Regions from separate parts of the Paenibacillus sp. Y280 genome, predicted to be linked through region 1. Evidence: riboswitches for the same ligand, from Rfam matches in the RefSeq annotation. Region 1 holds a riboswitch; each other region holds the start of a gene.
The links. A riboswitch is a leader RNA that binds a small molecule or an ion and turns the genes downstream of it on or off. The one in region 1 is predicted to bind cyclic di-AMP.

Region 1 (5,692 bases):
ACTGAAAGCGCGAACTGCTTTTTATTTGATCATTCATATTCGCATTCCTTCTTTCATTATTTCGTATTAAATCCACAAATGCACAGCAAAGTCGATAAGCTTAATTCCGATGAACGGGACGATGACGCCGCCTAGTCCATAAATGAATACGTTGCGGCTAAGCAGTCTAGCACCGCTCATCGGCTTGTAGGCTACACCTCTAATAGCAAGAGGGATAAGCAGCGGGATAATGATGGCGTTAAAAATAAGAGCTGACAGGATCGCAGAGAGCGGAGAACCCAAATTCATAATATTGAGCACGCCCATCTCCGGAATCGCGAGCATAAACATCGCTGGAATGATCGCAAAATATTTGGCAACGTCATTCGCGATACTAAACGTTGTTAGAGCGCCTCTCGTCATTAGCAATTGCTTGCCGATGGCAACAACCTCGATGATTTTGGAGGGATCGGAATCCAGATCTACCATATTGGCTGCTTCCTTCGCGGCAATCGTTCCGCTGTTCATCGCTAGGCCAACGTCCGCTTGCGCAAGCGCAGGCGCATCGTTTGTGCCGTCGCCCGTCATCGCAACCATCTTGCCGTCCGCTTGCTCGCGCTTGATAACGGCAATTTTGTCCTCCGGCTTGCTCTCGGCAATAAAATCATCCACTCCCGCTTCTCGGGCAATGGTAGCAGCCGTTAGCGGATTGTCGCCCGTACACATAATTGTTTTGATGCCCATCTCGCGAAGCTGCTCGAATCTCTCTTTCATCCCCGGCTTCACGGTGTCCTTCAAATAAATAACGCCAAATATTTGACTGTCAACCGCTACCGCGAGCGGCGTTCCGCCTAATGTTGCGATCGTATTCGAAATATGCTCCAGATCGGAAGGAATACTGCCCCCTTGTGCCGTTACCCATTTGCGAACAGCATCGACAGACCCTTTGCGAACGTGGCGTCCATCCGTCAAATCGATGCCGCTCATCCGCGTTTCTGCTTTAAACTCTACAAACTCGCCGCCTTCGGCAAGCGATGCGTCATAGCTCATGCCCTGCTTCTTCATCCATTCGAGCACGGATCTGCCCTCTGGCGTTTCATCCTTTAGCGAGCTGATCGCTGCCCATTCCGAAAGCGTCTGAATATTGCTGCCTGTGACGGGAACAAGCTCGCTTGCCATCCGGTTGCCGAATGTAATCGTACCTGTCTTATCCAAAATCATCGTATTAATATCGCCTGCTGCCTCAACGGCTTTACCTGACATCGCCAGTACATTGAACTGGGTAACCCGGTCCATGCCCGCGATCCCAATCGCGGATAACAAGCCGCCAATTGTCGTCGGAATGAGACAAACAAGCAACGCGATTAGTACAGGTATTTCCAATTGAATATCCAAATATTTAGCGATAGGCTGCAAGGTTACGACGACGATTAAAAAGATGATCGTCAAGCTCGTCAGCAGCGTATTCAGAGCGATTTCGTTTGGCGTTTTTTGACGTTTTGCCCCTTCAACGAGCGCAATCATCCGGTCGATAAATGACTCGCCCGGCTCGCTCGTCATCCGCACCTTTATCCGGTCGCTGACTACCCGTGTTCCACCCGTTACAGAGCTGAAATCGCCGCCTGCTTCTTTAATAACAGGAGCCGATTCTCCCGTAATGGCCGATTCATCTACCGAAGCCAAGCCTTCAATGACCTCTCCGTCGCCGGGAATCATTTCGCCTTGGGAGACGATAACGATGTCTCCCTTGCGCAGCTCCGTCGAGGAGACGACCTTTACAGAGTCGCCGACCAGCTTGTTCGCGCTCATTTCCTGCTTGGATTTCTTAAGTGAATTCGCTTGAGCCTTGCCCCTGCCCTCCGCAATTGCCTCGGCAAAATTGGCGAACAGCAGCGTAAACAGCAAAATGAAAAATACCGTTACATTAAAGCCGATTCGCTCCTCCGAATCAAAGTAAGCGGGGAACAACGCCATCAGCAGCACGATAAATGTACCTGCCTCAACGACAAACATAACCGGGTTTTTCATCATAAGAGCTGGATTTAATTTGATAAAGCTATCAAGCACAGCGCGCTTAACCGCAGCTGCGGGCAGCAGCTTCTTCTTCTGGTTACTATTCATTATCATTCACCTCATCCGTTAGCGGAGTGTCAAATATTCTGCGACCGGCCCAAGCACGATGACCGGCAAAAAGGTTAGCGCACCGATTAAAAGCACAGTGCCGATTAATAATCCGGTAAATAGTCCATTATCCGTGCGGAATGTGCCAATCGTCTCCGGCACAGGCTGCTTGCGTACGAGCGAACCCGCAACTGCCAGCATCGCGATCATTGAAATATAGCGGCCCATCAGCATGACAAGCCCTGTGCTAATATTCCAAAATGGCGTGTTGTCGCCTAGTCCCTCAAACCCGGAGCCATTGTTCGCTGCCGAGGATGTAAATTCATACAGCACTTGACTTATGCCATGGAAGCCCGGATTTGTGATGGCTCCTTTGCCTAGATCCGTCATAAAGGCGATTGCTGTTGGCACTAGTATAATGAAAGGATGGGTAAGAATAGCGACCGCAATAAGCTTCATTTCTCGCGGCTCTATTTTTCGACCCAGAAATTCCGGCGTTCGTCCGACCATCAGCCCGCATATGAACACGGCGAGTATCGCATACATAAGCATGTTGATAAGTCCGACACCCTTGCCGCCAAAAACGACATTCAGCATCATCTCGCCAAGCGGCACCAAGCCGCCGAGCGGCGTAAGCGTATCATGCATATTGTTAACGGTACCGGTCGTCGCTGCCGCTGTCACCGTTGTGAACAATGCGGATTGCGCGATGCCGAACCGTACTTCCTTGCCTTCCATGCTGCCTTGCGAAGCATCGATTCCAAGCGCGCTTATCGCTGGATTGCCTGTTTTCTCCGACGTGTAGGCTACGCTCAGGAACACGAGGAACAGACACATCATCGCTGTGAACACAACCCAGCCTTGCTTTTTGTTTTTGGCGAATAGGCCGAAGGTGTAAGGCAGTGCAGCGGGCAGCGCCCACATCGATAAAATCTGGATGACGTTCGTCAGCGGATTCGGATTCTCAAAGGGATGCGCCGAGTTGGCGCCAAAAAATCCGCCGCCGTTCGTTCCCAAATGCTTAATCGACTCCAGCGAAGCGACAGGACCAATCGCAATTTGCTGCATCGCGCCCTCTAGCGTTTTGACCGTCAATGTCGGATCAAGCGTCTGCGGCACTTGAAGGGCAACGAGCACAAGCGTGATGACAAAAGCAACCGGAAGAAAAATTCGCGTATGCGCTTTGACGAAGTCCTCGAAAAAGTTGCCTATCGTTTGCCCTTTGCTCGTAATGCCGCGGACGAATGCGATCGCAACCGAGAAGCCCGTAGCCGCTGACGTAAACATCATCATCATGATGACCGCCATTTGCGAGAAATAGGATAAGGCGCTTTCCCCGCTGTAATGCTGCAGGTTCGTATTCGTTATAAAGCTGATGACCGTATTAAACGTAAGCGTCGGCTCCATGCTCCCCATCCCGTTCGGATTAAATGGAAGCGCGTTTTGCAAACGCAGAATCAAATAGCTGAAAGCTACCAATATGATATTGGTTGCGATAAAGCTAATTGCGTACATTTTCCAGCTCATGCCCTCTCGCCGCTTTAAACCTATGATTTTATAGATAAGCCGCTCAGAGCCTCCGAACACCTTGTCTAAGCGATTATGCTCATTCGAGAATACGTGATAGACGTAGGTTCCTAATGGCTTAACTAGCAATAACAGAATCGCAATGACGATCAGCAATTGAAAAATATCCATCGTAGATGATCCTCCTCCATTAAAACTTTTCCGGATGAATTAAGGCATAGATGAGATAAACGAAAACAAATAAAGCCATAACCATCACGATAATCATTCGCTTCCGCCTCCCGTTTGGTCGATTACGCTGCCGCACCAAGTCAAAAATCCGTAAAATAAACCAAAGCAGGTTAGCAAAGCGATGATCATATAAACATCCTGCATATTGAATTCCCTCCTGCATTATTTGTGACTTAAAAGAAAACCGACTTCACCGGTTTGCGAGTATACGATATGGTCCGCACCGAGCCCCTTGTAAACGGCCCGCGGATTCCACTGCTGCGTGATCACGTAGATCGGCTTGGTCGTCCAAGTCCGGCAGCAATGGACAAAGCGGCAGCTTAGTGCAAAGCTGCTCTCGAATATGAAAACATCTTGAATCGGATAATGCGGCGGCTGCCAGCTTTGGCGATCATTTGTATTGATATAATGCACGCCCATGATCCCTTGCTTGCGGAGCTGCTTCTCCTCCTGCTTGCTATTCGTCAGGACGATAAATTTCATTTGATGAAACATTAAAGTTCGAATAAATGATTTGCCGGATTCGTTGAATCCAGCTACGATAATATGCTCTTCCAACAACTTGCTTATCCTCCATTTGGTAAAAAAGGTAACAAAAAGAAGCCTTGGGATAAGAGGAACCAATCCCGCGGCTTCTTATGCCCGCAGCTAAAATAAGCCGCGGGAAGCGCGATGGCTGTTGCCTCTCTCGAGTACACTTACGAGGTTAGCTGTCGGATTCGGGCCTTGAGAGTTGCCCTACGCCTGGCTGCTGCCAAGCGATTCACCCCATGAAGCAAAGAGCGTACATACACGCCTTTTCTTCGTTGGTTCCCCCGTTCCTGCTGCTGCAGGATTCAGCAAATTAAAACCATTTCAAGCAGCTGCTCTGTTTTTGGGCAGCAAAAAACCACAGAGGCTTATGACACTCTGTGGTCGACATTAATCGATCACAAGCTTCATCATTCCTCTCTAATCCACGCTTACGAGGTTAGCTGTCGGATTCGGGCGGTGAGAGTCGCCCTACTTTGACCAGTATCCATGGCACCAGTCAAAGATTCACCCCTGCTCTACGGCCGTTCGACTCTCACATCGAACATGCGCAAAGCTCATTTATTGGTTCCCCCGTTTTCCGCATTCACGGAAACTCAGCGATCAGCAAATCGAAACTTATTAGTAAATCCTGTATCGAATCTTACTCCTCGCTATCGCCACTGTAAAGAGAGCCCGCTGGCGAATTTAGCTAATTTCAGACCCCCAGAACGTTTCGCAGCGCTTACATAGAATTCGATCTCGATATATCTCACTATTTCTACGTTTTACTCCTATTTTCGAAAATAATGATATGCACTCACAAGCCACTTTTCAGCGGAAATAATCAGATTTTTCTAAAGAGTAGAATAGATGAGAATGAACGAGTTATCCAGCGAATTAAGCTTTTTTTATTAAGATATTGATAGTTTTTCTTGTAAAATGGCTAAAGGATGCCATATCCCGAAATACAACTGTTTTACAATGATCGCTTTCGGGTTTACTATAGACGGCATGCCTGAATATGGCAGTTAACCTCGCAAGCGAACTGGAGGAGAGATTACGAACGATCACGCAATCAGAAGCCATTCATGAAACAATTCCAGTGAATCTAGTAGAGCAGCTGTGGGAACTCCCGTGCTATCCAAGCCCGTTTCGATGATAAAGGACGTGCGAGTTTTATATTTATTTGCAGCCGCAGCCTTGAGCTTGACGGATTCTCGTTCATCTTGTTCAACCGGTAAATCCGAATGGGATGAGACTGTTTTATTCAAACAAGCAATCTCGTACATATCATTGTTTTAATTCGAAAGATTTACAGATA
Region 2 (5,692 bases), on a different contig from region 1:
GCTTCTGCAATAATGATCCTTGTGAAGGCGGGGCCGAGTCCATGGCCGCAGAGGTCGGGACGCAGACCAAGGCCAAGCCGGGTTACTCCCGTTAAAGGGAAAAATTGCGCAAAACCAATTAGCTTCTGTTGACCGCATAGAACTGCAGCATATTGCGCTGCGCGAAGGACGGGATCGCCAAATTCGATTCCGTCCTTTTTCATTTGCTTCCAATCGGGCCAATTGTAAATATCGTAAGGCGCTTCATAAATCCAGCTGCATATTTCCTCGGCATGACTCGTTTCAAGCGGACATATGGTCATATCAAGCGGATCTCGTTTATAATGGTTGGAGCTTTGTTTGTTCTTCACATCAGTCGCCTCCGATCGATCCATTCGTTTAAAGTGAAGAATGAATGAAACAAATTTATTATAGCAGATAGACGCAGCGAGAACGTGCGAATATAAGGAGAACCGTAAGCATGAAAAAGTTACTTTGGCTTGGCTGCTTGTCTTACTTGATCATTGGCGTTGCCCATGTCGTGGGCGGGACTATTTTGGAACAGCTCATCGATCATTATGGCTTGACCTATAAAGACGGCGGGCAATGGATTATGAACCAGTTTCTTGGATTTCTGGTGGGTGTGCTGCTTGCGCCGTCCATTACGACAAGAATCGGAAAGAGGGGGGCTGTGCTGCTCGCGATCGGTATATTGACGCTTAGCGAGGCAGCCTATAGTCTATTGCTCCCTTGGGGCTGGATGCTCGCGATTGCACCGCTTGCGGGCTTCGGCTTCGGCATGACGGAGGCAGTCGTTGGCGCGATGATTATCGACCTGGCAAAGAACGGAAAGGCCTCGGCCATGAGCAGGCTGGAAACTTTTTTTGGCGTAGGCGCATTATTGATCCCGATTGCAGCGGCTTATCTGATTCAACAGAGCGTCTGGCAGGTTTCTTTCCCGATATTGGCTGCGATGTCAGGCATTACGTTCGTTCTCTGGCTGACGATGTCGTTCGGGGAGCTGGACGAGCAGCTGGGATATATTCCGAGAGCTGCGGCAGAGCAGGACAAAGCGAACAAAGCTGCCGATTCGGTTGCCGCTTCTGCTTCGGAATCATCTGCCTTCTTTGGTTATCCGCGCAAAGCGTTGCCGTTTCTGCTATTATCGGCGTTATTTTTTATGATTTATGTTGGCATGGAAATGAGCTTCTCCAACTATTTGCCGTCTATTCTTATCGTCCGCTCAGGCGTGGAGGAATCGAGTGCGGCAGCCGCGCTCAGCCTGTTCTGGGGGACGATGGTGCTTGGGCGTCTATTTGCAGGCGTGCTTGCTGATCGGATGGGGTATTCGCGTTATTTGCTCATCGCTACGGCTGGCGCCTCGGTCGTCTTTGTTTTTATGGCGATTATGGGACAGCTCAGCTGGATGCTGGCATTGGTCGCGCTAAGCGGCTTGTTCTTCTCAGGCATCTTCGGCATCGCCCTTGTTTATGCCAATGAGCTTATCCCGGGAATGACCGAGCGGACAACAAGCTTGCTGGTCGCATGCGGCGGCCTTGGCGGCGCTATTTTCCCAAGAGTGACCGGCTGGTTTATGGACCAGTATAACGTACAGTCTACGCTATGGTATATTAGCTTGCTGGTCGTGCTGATGCTTCTTCTGCTGGCGGCTATGCTCGTTCTGGGAAGAAGAGAGGCGCAGCGCGGGTTATAGCTCAAGAAAAAACCTCCACATTCGCTGTTTCAAAGCGGCGGTGGAGGTTTATTTATTAATAATTCAATATAAGGCATGCTTGTCTAAAACGATAGTCCGCTAAGGACGATGCAGCTCCAGCTATTTGAGTATGGTCTTGTACACCTCGATGGCTCGCGCGCGCGACGCCTTTAGATCCACGATGGCGCCGCTTTGCGGCTTATGAATCTCTTTGTCCGAGAGATGTGCGAGATGGGGCAGCCAGCGCCGGATGTAGCTGCCGCTAGGATCATGGGTGCGCGACTGCGTCTCGGGATTCATGATGCGGAAGTAAGGCGCTGCATCATAGCCTAGCGATGAGCACCACAGCCAGCCGCCGCGATTAAGCGCATTGTCATAGTCGCTTAAGTGAAGGCGGAAATGCTGCTCCCCAAGCGTAAACGGACAAAGCAGGTTTTTCGTTAGAAACATGGCCGTTACCATTCGCAGCCGATTCGGAAGATCCCCCGTGCGGTTCAGCTGCGTCATAGCCGCGTCGATGATCGGAATGCCAGTGGCAGCGGCAGACCATGCCGCAAGATAAGCATCAGAGAGCGGTGACAAGTTCGCCAGCTGCTCGTAACGGAAGAAATCTTCATGGTACATGGCCTGGTACAAGTAGAAATCACGCCAAGCCAGTTGACGGATCCATGCTTCGGCACCGGGCAAGCCCTGCGTAAGCTCGTAGGACTGACGCGCCGATATAGCGCCGGTGTTCAAGAAGCGAGCGAGCCCGCTAGTATGCTCCTCCGTGTAGATGTCCCGACTATCCGCATAAGAGGCGAGTCGCTCGCGTGCAAAGCGATCCAGCTTAGCTGACGATTTCTGTGAGCCTTCTACTCTCGTGCCGCCAAGCGAGTGTGAAATGGCATCCGGCAGCGCGAATTGCAGAGCGACCTTGGTGTTGATTTCGCTTAAGGTCGCGAGATCCTGAATCGTCGTCTCGCCCGCCTTGCTGTAGTACTCTTGCATATAGCTGCTCCACATGCGGTAGAAAGGCGTAAACACCTTGTAAGGCTCGGATCGCCGAGCATACGCAGGGAAAGCTTCCAAATCGGCCAGCGGCGCATCGGCAATCGATATCCAGCGGCGATTCATGGCTCGGACGGTTAGCTGAAGCCGCTCGTCGCGCCGGCGGGAGTAAGGCGTGTAGTCGGCATGGGCGATAACCTCATCTATCGGATGCGCCTCTAAGAGCGCTTCGGTAATCGAAGCGGGATCGCCATGCAGGACATGCAGCTCTTTCCCCGCCTTGGAATAGCTGTGCAGCAGGGAGGCGGCTTGCGCCATAAAATTACGGCCGCTGTGACTGTTTAATCTGCCTCCGTCCGTGAGGACAGGATCTATGATTAGCAAATGAATGCCCTGCGAATCCTTATTTCTCAAATAATCGAATGCGCGCAAATCTTCGGTACGCAAATCCTTGCGATGAATAAACAAATACATTGAGACTGCTCCTTCCCCTTAGCGGCGCAATAACAGCAAAGCCGCATGTCATTTGTCGCTTGAGGACAAACAACTGCGGCTTTGCTGAGTGAGTCTACCCGTGCAACTCTCATACAGAGAGGGAATAGGTTACTCTATTGTCCGTCGGCGTATGCTTGGAAAGAATCTGCATCCATAACACGACGAGCAGTTATAAAACGATTTTCATAATAAGAGGAGTTAAGTTTGTCTGTCACAACGCCTCTGCTAGAAGAGGAATGTGCAAACTTGCCATCTCCTATGTAAATGCCTACGTGGGATACCGTGCTGTTGTTTCCGCCAACAGTGTCGAAGAAAACTAGGTCTCCCGGAATAAGGTCCTCTTTAGCAACCTTATCGCCTGATTTTGCTTGCGAGCCGGATGTGCGTGGAAGCTCGATGCCCATTTTTTCGAACACATAGCTCGTAAATCCGGAGCAATCAAAGCCTTTCGACGACGTTCCGCCGCTTTTGTACGGTGAACCGATAAGATCATTGATGAAGCCGTTTAGTTTTGAGTCTGCGAAAGCGCTCCCAGCCTGGAAAGCGAGTACGAGAACGAGACCCAGTAGTAATGCGGTAACCTTTTTCAATTGTGAAACTCCTTCCAATGCCGACGAGGTTAGCTGTGGGGTTCGGTTGAAGGCTCCCTATGACTCCTCAGGCGCTGACAAATGTCAAACGTCGGAATCAATTCACCCAGAGTGGTTCCCCCGTTTTCCAAATAGGAAATTAGGCAGTTTTTTATTGCTCCTGAGAATTATTCGATTATTTTCATTGATCTCCTGCCTTTCCTGACTATTTCTAATAATTCTCATGTAACCTTTTGACTATTTGCTTCGTTTAACCGTTTATTGTGTAAAATAAACACTCATCACTAGTTCTTTCTAACTAAATGCAATGACTCAATTTCATTAATTATGTGGATCCGGTGTAAAATATACCGATTTGTCCCCTTGGTATCCTGTCTTAAAGACTATTCAATCATGCGGATAATGGCGGTATGATAGCATTTTGCGGAGAAAGATTAAAAAACTCTCATGCGAAGAATGACGAGTTAAAAAATTCAGTTTGCGGCATGAAAAAGGAGCCGTCCCTCAAGATCTATCATCTTGAAAGACAACTCCATCTACATGTAGACAAGCTATTATTTCGCAGTAATGATTTTTTCAGAGATGAGCTGCGGGCCTTCGTTCTTTTGCTCCATCCAGAACCGGAGCTTGTATTTGCCTGAGAACTTAAATTCATAGGAGACAAGCTTGGAGCTGAACCAGAAGGTATCCTTTTCGACAAACTCCTTGAAATCAACATCAGATTGGCTGCGGCCGTCAATGGTCGTTTCTTTATCGTTAGGATCGACAATCGTGACCTTGAATTCAGAGATGGCAACGTTCAAATTATCGATTTGCGCCTGCACCAAAAACTTCTGAACCGTACCTTTATCAACTTGCCCAAACATCGTCCGCTTCTCATTCATCAGAAACATATGAACATTGGGCTTCTGAATGACAAGCTTCTTATCGCTCCCCTTCCACTGCGTAAAAGCCTGCAGGGAATCGCTTAAGGAACGAATATTGATATAAACCTTATCATCGACTAATAAACCATCTTCAATGGATTGTTTATTATTAAAAAGCAGCGTTACTTTTTGTAACATTTTGTCTGCTGCAACCAATGAACCGCCCGATAAGAGCAAAACCATGGATAATAAAATCAGTTTTTTGCGCATCATTTATGTGTATCCTCCATTGTTCATTTACTTTCATCTATATATACAGAAATTGCATGATTTAGTTGCGGTCTATTTTGAAAATAAAAAAAGCCTCGTATCCACAATAATTTGTGGAGCCGAAGGCTTCTTCAGGTTAGGATTGTTTCGTCTGTAGACAATCGTACTGCGCGGCTATGGTCCATACCTTCACTACTGTTTTTACGAGGTAATAGCCTTGATGAAGGATGAGCGCGAACAAGCCGGCCCAGAGCATCGATAAGCTGGTGACAACGAGCCCGGCAGCTGCTCCGATCCCCCACATGATGAGTGAAATGGCTGCGAAGGAGATAAAGTTTCGAAGAGCCTTCCATAAGGAACGGAATACGCCTTCGCCCGATGTGGCGCCGAATTGCATAGCTAGAAACAGCAGATGCAGCACCGTACCCCACAGCAGCCACAGGCCGGCCCCAGGCAGCACCGCTCCCAGCAGCTCTGGAATGGAGCCGCTCTCCAGTAGCGCATCGAGGCCGCGCGGGAGCAGCCACCAAGCGGGAGCCAGCGATAAGACGGTTTCCATCCAGTACAGAAGCACAACAGGCTTCCAGTTTTTGCGAATGCCCTCAAGGAAGCGGGTTCCTCCGTCTAATCTCGTTTGATTCAGCGAGTAGAACAGACCGGCGTTAAACAAGGGAGTTAGCAGCATTCTAATAACCATGAGGCCGCCGAGGGTCCACACATACGGAGTGATCAGATCGGTCTTGAATAGCTGGAACTGGGCTTCGGTCAAGAAGAGCTGGGCAGCGGTG
Region 3 (5,692 bases), on a different contig from region 1:
TCTGCGGAATAATCCAATGCCGAAGAAACGGAAGACAGCTTCCTCTGAAATGGCAGCCGCCCAAGCAAGCACCGGCATGAGCCATAATATGCCCATATTATAAGGAGACTGGGTGGCATCCGATGTGTCCCATGTGCCGATTGTCAGCCTTAAGGCGATAAAGATGACGGATTGCAGCGCGAATAGGATAATCGCGAATAAATAGGCGAGGCCTACGCTGCGCCATACATGGTCGCCGTAGCCTTTCTGTCCGAAGCGCGGCCATAAGTCGCGGCCCTGCGCCTTCCATAGGCCATCGCCAGCGATCAATGAAATATAAATGGCTCCGGCCATTGGGATGGTCAGAAGCACAGTCACGACTGCTGTAACGGCCGTTGTCGCACCAGCTAGGTCATTTTCACCCATCGAGGCTCGAATGCCGTCCAGCACATTCAGATTCATGATGATATAGGTGATAAAGTAAACGATGGTCAATATAATACCAAATTTGAAAGAGGTAAACTTTCGGTATAGCACGGCATAAATAATAGCCAAGACGAACAAGACAAAGCTCATGAAGAAGTAACCGAAGCCAGTAAGGAAACCAGCAATCCTGTCTTGATTCTTCACATAATTGATGTAATCATCCGGGGCGATAAATGCAGGCTTATATTTGGTTATGACGGTTCGACCATCAACGATTCGCGCATCAACATGAATCGTTAACTTCGCATCCTGTATGGCGTAGTCGGCTTTAGGCATGCCCTCCCAATCACCGTTTTCCAATATTCGATTACTTTGAAATTCAACCCCGCTGAAGCTTTGATTCGTCAGGAAAGCTTTCGCTTCCTTCGTTTTATCTGCATCAGAGAGTTCTTCACCGTCGATTTGCAAATTCCATGCTACAATTTTTTCGCTTTGCATATGTAAGTAAACGAAGCCGCCGCCGCCGCTAAATTTCAAATCAACCTGAAACGTATCGGTCGGGAAGCTGGGGTCATATTTGTCAGCATACGTTTTGGACAGCTTATTTTTGGAAAGATAGCCGTTCATTATTTTATCGGTTTGATGAACAGCTTTAGCCGATTTGACCTTTAGACCCGTCTGTTTCTCTGCGAAAGCGGTGGCGCGGCTCTCAGCGGTCGATTTCTCAATAACTTTTGTGTTTAGTTCGCCGGATGCAATGGAGGCAAACATGGGAACGATGTCAACGGCTGCATAAATAATAAAGCATGCAATCGCCGCCCATAGAAAACGTCTCCATTCATTAGGCTTGATAGAATCAATCATGGATTCACCTCAACTGTCTTTAAAATGAGTAGCATATGTCCATACATTAACACATTAATCCCTGATTTATCCAATGAAAATAAAGGTTTGCACACAAGAAACTGCGAAATAACGATGTCCAGCAAGCTTGAAGCTTGCTTCTTAATCCCAATGCCCGTATTTGGACTAATATCGTCCCTTTTGTCAAAAATATCACCTTTATATATGGACTGCTTTAGGATTATAATCGTTAACGTCATACAAATTGAATAGCACAGCCGAATTTCCTTAGGAAAACGGGGGAACCATAAAGCTGTCAAAATAGATGAACTAGCTGTTTGCATAGGCGGTTCTCATTTGGCGGCATGGGGTGAATTTTAGCGGTGGAGCTTGGGCTCTTGCCGCCGAATAGGGCTGCCTGTCCAGGCCCGAATCCGTCAGCTAACCTCGTAGGCGTCTTGGAACAGGACTCATCGCACAGAGCACTTGAGTTTCCAGTGCTTTTTTTTATGCTCAAAAACAAGTAATTATGATAAGACATACACAGAAGAAGGACAACGGATGAAGAGGGATTGGAATGTTCTCAAGTGGTCGCCTCCGCGCATATTGGTTTGCGGCTTCGCGCTTATTATATTGCTGGGTGCCGTATTATTATCCATGCCATTCGCATCGGCAAGCGGTGAGCGGCTGCCTTTCATCGATGCGCTGTTTACCGCGACCTCGGCGACATGCGTTACGGGGCTTGTCGTCGTGGATACGGGTACATATTTCTCCGTTCCTGGCCAGGTCGTATTGATGTGCTTATTCCAGCTAGGCGGACTGGGTTTTATGACGATGGCAACGCTGGTTGCGCTTGTACTGCGCAAGAAGATTTCACTTCGAGAGCGTCTTTTGCTGCAAGAGGCTATGAATCAGTCGAGCATGGAAGGTATCGTTCGGCTCATTAGGAGGGTCATCGTTTATTCACTGGCGATCGAATTCGTCGGATTCATCTTGTTTACCTTAAGGTTTGCATTCGATATGCCGCTTGGCAAAGCGTTGTTTTTCGGAGCGTTTCATGCCGTTTCCTTATTCAACAATGCGGGATTTGATATTTTTGGCGACTACAGAAGCTTAACGCTGTACGTATCTGATCCCATCGTCAATATCGCGGCAATGATGCTCATCATAACCGGCGGTTTAGGCTTTGTCGTCATGTCGGATTTGATGGAGTATCGCAAAAACCGCAGGCTGTCGCTGCACAGCAAGGTTGTCCTGTCCATGACGGGGACATTAATAGCAGTAGGAACAATCGTCATTTTTGTTTTCGAGTTTTCCAATACGAAGACGCTTGGCTCGTTGGACTGGGGCGGTAAGATTTTATCCTCCTTCTTCCAGTCGGTGACGCCGCGGACGGCGGGAGCCAATACGCTTGATTATACAGCTTTGCGACAAGCAACTATGTTTTTCACCATCATTCTGATGTTTATCGGGGCATCGCCGGGCTCGACAGGCGGCGGTATCAAGACCACGACCTTTACTACACTGATCGGAGCTGTTATTGCGATGATTCGCGGACGCGAGGATATTGTGATGTTCCGGCATCGGCTTGGCAAGGACAGGATTTTTAAGGCGCTAACGATTACATTAATCTCATTAGGTTTAGTTATTATTGTAACGATGATCTTGTCGATGACGGAGGATCATGCGTTCATTAAATTATTGTTTGAAGCCACCTCTGCGTTCGGTACGGTGGGGTTGTCGATTGGCGTTACTCCGGAGCTCAGCACAGTAGGAAAAATAGTCATTGCATTAACGATGTTTGCCGGACGGCTTGGACCTTTGACGCTAGCTTATGCGCTGGGGCCACGCACAGAAAAAGAATTGTACCGGTATCCTGAAGGCAAAATTACGATTGGATAGGGGAAGCTGCAAGTGGGGACGAAGAAAAAGCAATTTGTCATAATAGGGTTAGGTAGATTTGGATCAAGCTTAGGCCGCGAGCTAATCGAGCTCGGCAATGAGGTGCTTGGCATTGATAAGGACGAGGAGGCCGTTCAGGAAATGAGCGGTGTCCTCACTTATGCCGTAACTGCCGATTGTACGGATGAAGAAACGCTTCGTTCGCTCGGTGTACGCAACTTTGACTGCGGCGTCGTTGCAATTGGCGATGACATTCAAGCGAGTATTTTAACGACCATCTTGCTTAAGGATCTAGGTGTCAAGCAGGTTGTTGCGAAAGCAATGACGGAATTGCATGGCCGCGTGCTTGAGAAAATCGGCGTCGACCGCGTCGTTTATCCGGAGCGGGACATGGGCATTCGTGTTGCGCATCAGCTCGTTTCACCCAACCTGCTCGATTATATTGAGCTCTCCAAGGAATATACGATTGCCGAGCTTGCTGTACCTCATTGCTTGAACGGCAAGTCGCTGCATGACCTGAACCCGCGAGCAAGGTTCGGCTGCAGCATCGTTGCGATCAACAAGCCATCCGGCATCATTATTGCGCCAACGGCAACAGATGTGCTTGCTGAGCGCGATGTGATGGTTGTTATCGGAACAAACGCGCAAATCGAAGATTTTGAGGCAACTGTTATTCGTTAAGTTGTTATTAGGAATGGAATTGACATGCAGGTGGAAACCGCTGCGACGCCAATCATACATCACTTGCTAATATTGCTCATACTTATCGTTATAGCTGGGATGCTGGCGGGCCGTGCTTCTATAGTTTGCCTGACCGCAAGGCGGGATGGAACAAAAATGAGCTCGTATTTATGATGTGGGTAAGAGAAACGGGGGTTATTCCTGCTGTTTAATCGGGAATGATCACAAGCGCAGGCATCCAGCATGCGGAATAGATTGCTTCTATTAATTAATGACCATTCTCATTACGGTTCTGCTCCAAGCCAGCACCACCGCTTTTGTCGCAAAACGGCTGGGGATGGATTCGGAAGCGTAATATTGGAAATGCTGAAGGACAGTGGCCTCTTTTAGAGGCTGCTGTCCTTTTTGGTTGGAAAACGCGCCGCCAGCTCGTTAATCCATAGTCGGACGGAGGGGCTCAGCGCTGCTGAGTCTGCATGAATAAGCGAGGTGGTGCGCTTCGTATCCTCAAGCTCGCGAATAGGGATAATGACAAGCTCATTGTCTTCGAGCAGTTGTTTGCGCATGTACGATTGGGGCAGCAGCGTAGCCGCTCTGCAAGTATGGAGCAAACGCAATATCGCTTCAAAAGAATCAATCTCCATGCGCACATCCGGCTGAAGATGGTATTTGTCGAAGAGCTCGTCGGTAAGAATTCTGTACCAGGTTCCTTTGGAGAACAAGATCATCGGCATGCCGGTCAAATCTTGAATGCCTAACGGGCTTTTATCGAGAATGACTTGATTGCGCGGAAGCACAAGCGACAGATGATCCTCAAACAGAGGGATACATCTTAATGTCGAATCCTCGATGCTTGACGCTACGATCCCGATATCGGCTTTTTGATCGCGAACGAGCGACACGATTTCATGCGTCTTGCCCGTAATCGCTTTAATGTCGATTTCCGGGTGGGTTGACGTTAGCCTTTGAATTAAATCGGGAAGCGTCGTTTGCAGTGTCGTCAGACTTGCGCCAATCGTCAGCGTAGTATGTCCCGCTGAAGTAAACTCGGAGACGGTTTGCAAATATTTGCGGTGAAGCTGGCGCAATTCTAAGGCATATTCGTACGTCATTTGCCCGATCCGGGTAAGCTCAAGCCGTTTGCCGATCCGTCGAAATAAGGGAGAGCCTAATTCTTGCTCAAGCTTAGCGATCTTGCGAGAGATGGCAGGCTGCGACAGATTGAGCAAAGCGGAAGCTTTATTCATACTGGATTGCTCGACGATTACGGTAAAGACATGCATCTCTTCATTCATGAAAAAACCCCTTATGTCATTTTGTTATAAGAAATTATAAAAAATAAGCAATTCCATTATAAGCTTAAAAGGAGTAGGATGGGAAGTGTGGCTAATATGTGTCGACTTTTGTTGACGGAGAAACATGCTGGGGTTACAATGTAGAATGATTTGCCATGCGTAAATAGCTGAAGACTGCCTATAGGCAGCTCAGCGCTTTTGTTTGCGCTGAAATATAAGCAATGTATAGGTGTGAAGCCGATACATTCTTATATTTTTAACAAAAAGCATGCTAGCACTCACAGTATTGAAAGGAGAAGGAATGACATGGAAGGAAACTCGTATTTCTCGCGCAAGCTTCACTCGCTTCTCGGGATCATTCCGCTCGGCGGTTTTATCGTCGTGCATGGTCTGACCAACTATCAGGCGTTTGAACGCGGACCAGAGGGCTTCGACAAAGGCGTACATTTGATTAACAGCTTGCCAGTGCTGCCGCTGCTCGAGATTTTCGGTATTTACCTCCCGCTTTTGTTTCACGGTATTTACGGCTTGTACGTGGCATACCAATCGAACACAAACACGGGACG

Region 2: another riboswitch for cyclic di-AMP. It lies ahead of AC1TPC_RS24240 (C40 family peptidase); the one in region 1 lies ahead of AC1TPC_RS12640 (NAD-binding protein).
Region 3: another riboswitch for cyclic di-AMP. It lies ahead of AC1TPC_RS00350 (TrkH family potassium uptake protein); the one in region 1 lies ahead of AC1TPC_RS12640 (NAD-binding protein).

What each region holds. Positions count from the first base shown of each region.
Region 1 is NZ_JBXCIW010000008.1:31,900-37,591, forward strand. Features, by position in the region: gene kdpC (potassium-transporting ATPase subunit KdpC) at 1-37, opposite strand, end outside; gene kdpB (potassium-transporting ATPase subunit KdpB) at 67-2,100, opposite strand; gene kdpA (potassium-transporting ATPase subunit KdpA) at 2,119-3,798, opposite strand; gene kdpF (K(+)-transporting ATPase subunit F) at 3,818-3,895, opposite strand; gene AC1TPC_RS12640 (NAD-binding protein) at 4,021-4,419, opposite strand; cyclic di-AMP (ydaO/yuaA leader) riboswitch at 4,539-4,710, opposite strand; cyclic di-AMP (ydaO/yuaA leader) riboswitch at 4,803-5,001, opposite strand; gene AC1TPC_RS12645 (hypothetical protein) at 5,439-5,642, opposite strand.
Region 2 is NZ_JBXCIW010000029.1:19,528-25,219, forward strand. Features, by position in the region: gene AC1TPC_RS24225 (GNAT family N-acetyltransferase) at 1-302, opposite strand, end outside; gene AC1TPC_RS24230 (MFS transporter) at 461-1,693, shown strand; gene AC1TPC_RS24235 (FAD-binding domain-containing protein) at 1,814-3,157, opposite strand; gene AC1TPC_RS24240 (C40 family peptidase) at 3,292-3,768, opposite strand; cyclic di-AMP (ydaO/yuaA leader) riboswitch at 3,772-3,924, opposite strand; gene AC1TPC_RS24245 (hypothetical protein) at 4,323-4,907, opposite strand; gene AC1TPC_RS24250 (hypothetical protein) at 5,041-5,692, opposite strand, start outside.
Region 3 is NZ_JBXCIW010000001.1:75,655-81,346, reverse strand. Features, by position in the region: gene AC1TPC_RS00355 (CPBP family intramembrane glutamic endopeptidase) at 1-1,269, opposite strand, end outside; cyclic di-AMP (ydaO/yuaA leader) riboswitch at 1,515-1,719, shown strand; gene AC1TPC_RS00350 (TrkH family potassium uptake protein) at 1,810-3,150, shown strand; gene AC1TPC_RS00345 (potassium channel family protein) at 3,163-3,831, shown strand; gene AC1TPC_RS00340 (LysR family transcriptional regulator) at 4,218-5,126, opposite strand; gene AC1TPC_RS00335 (succinate dehydrogenase cytochrome b558 subunit) at 5,433-5,692, shown strand, end outside.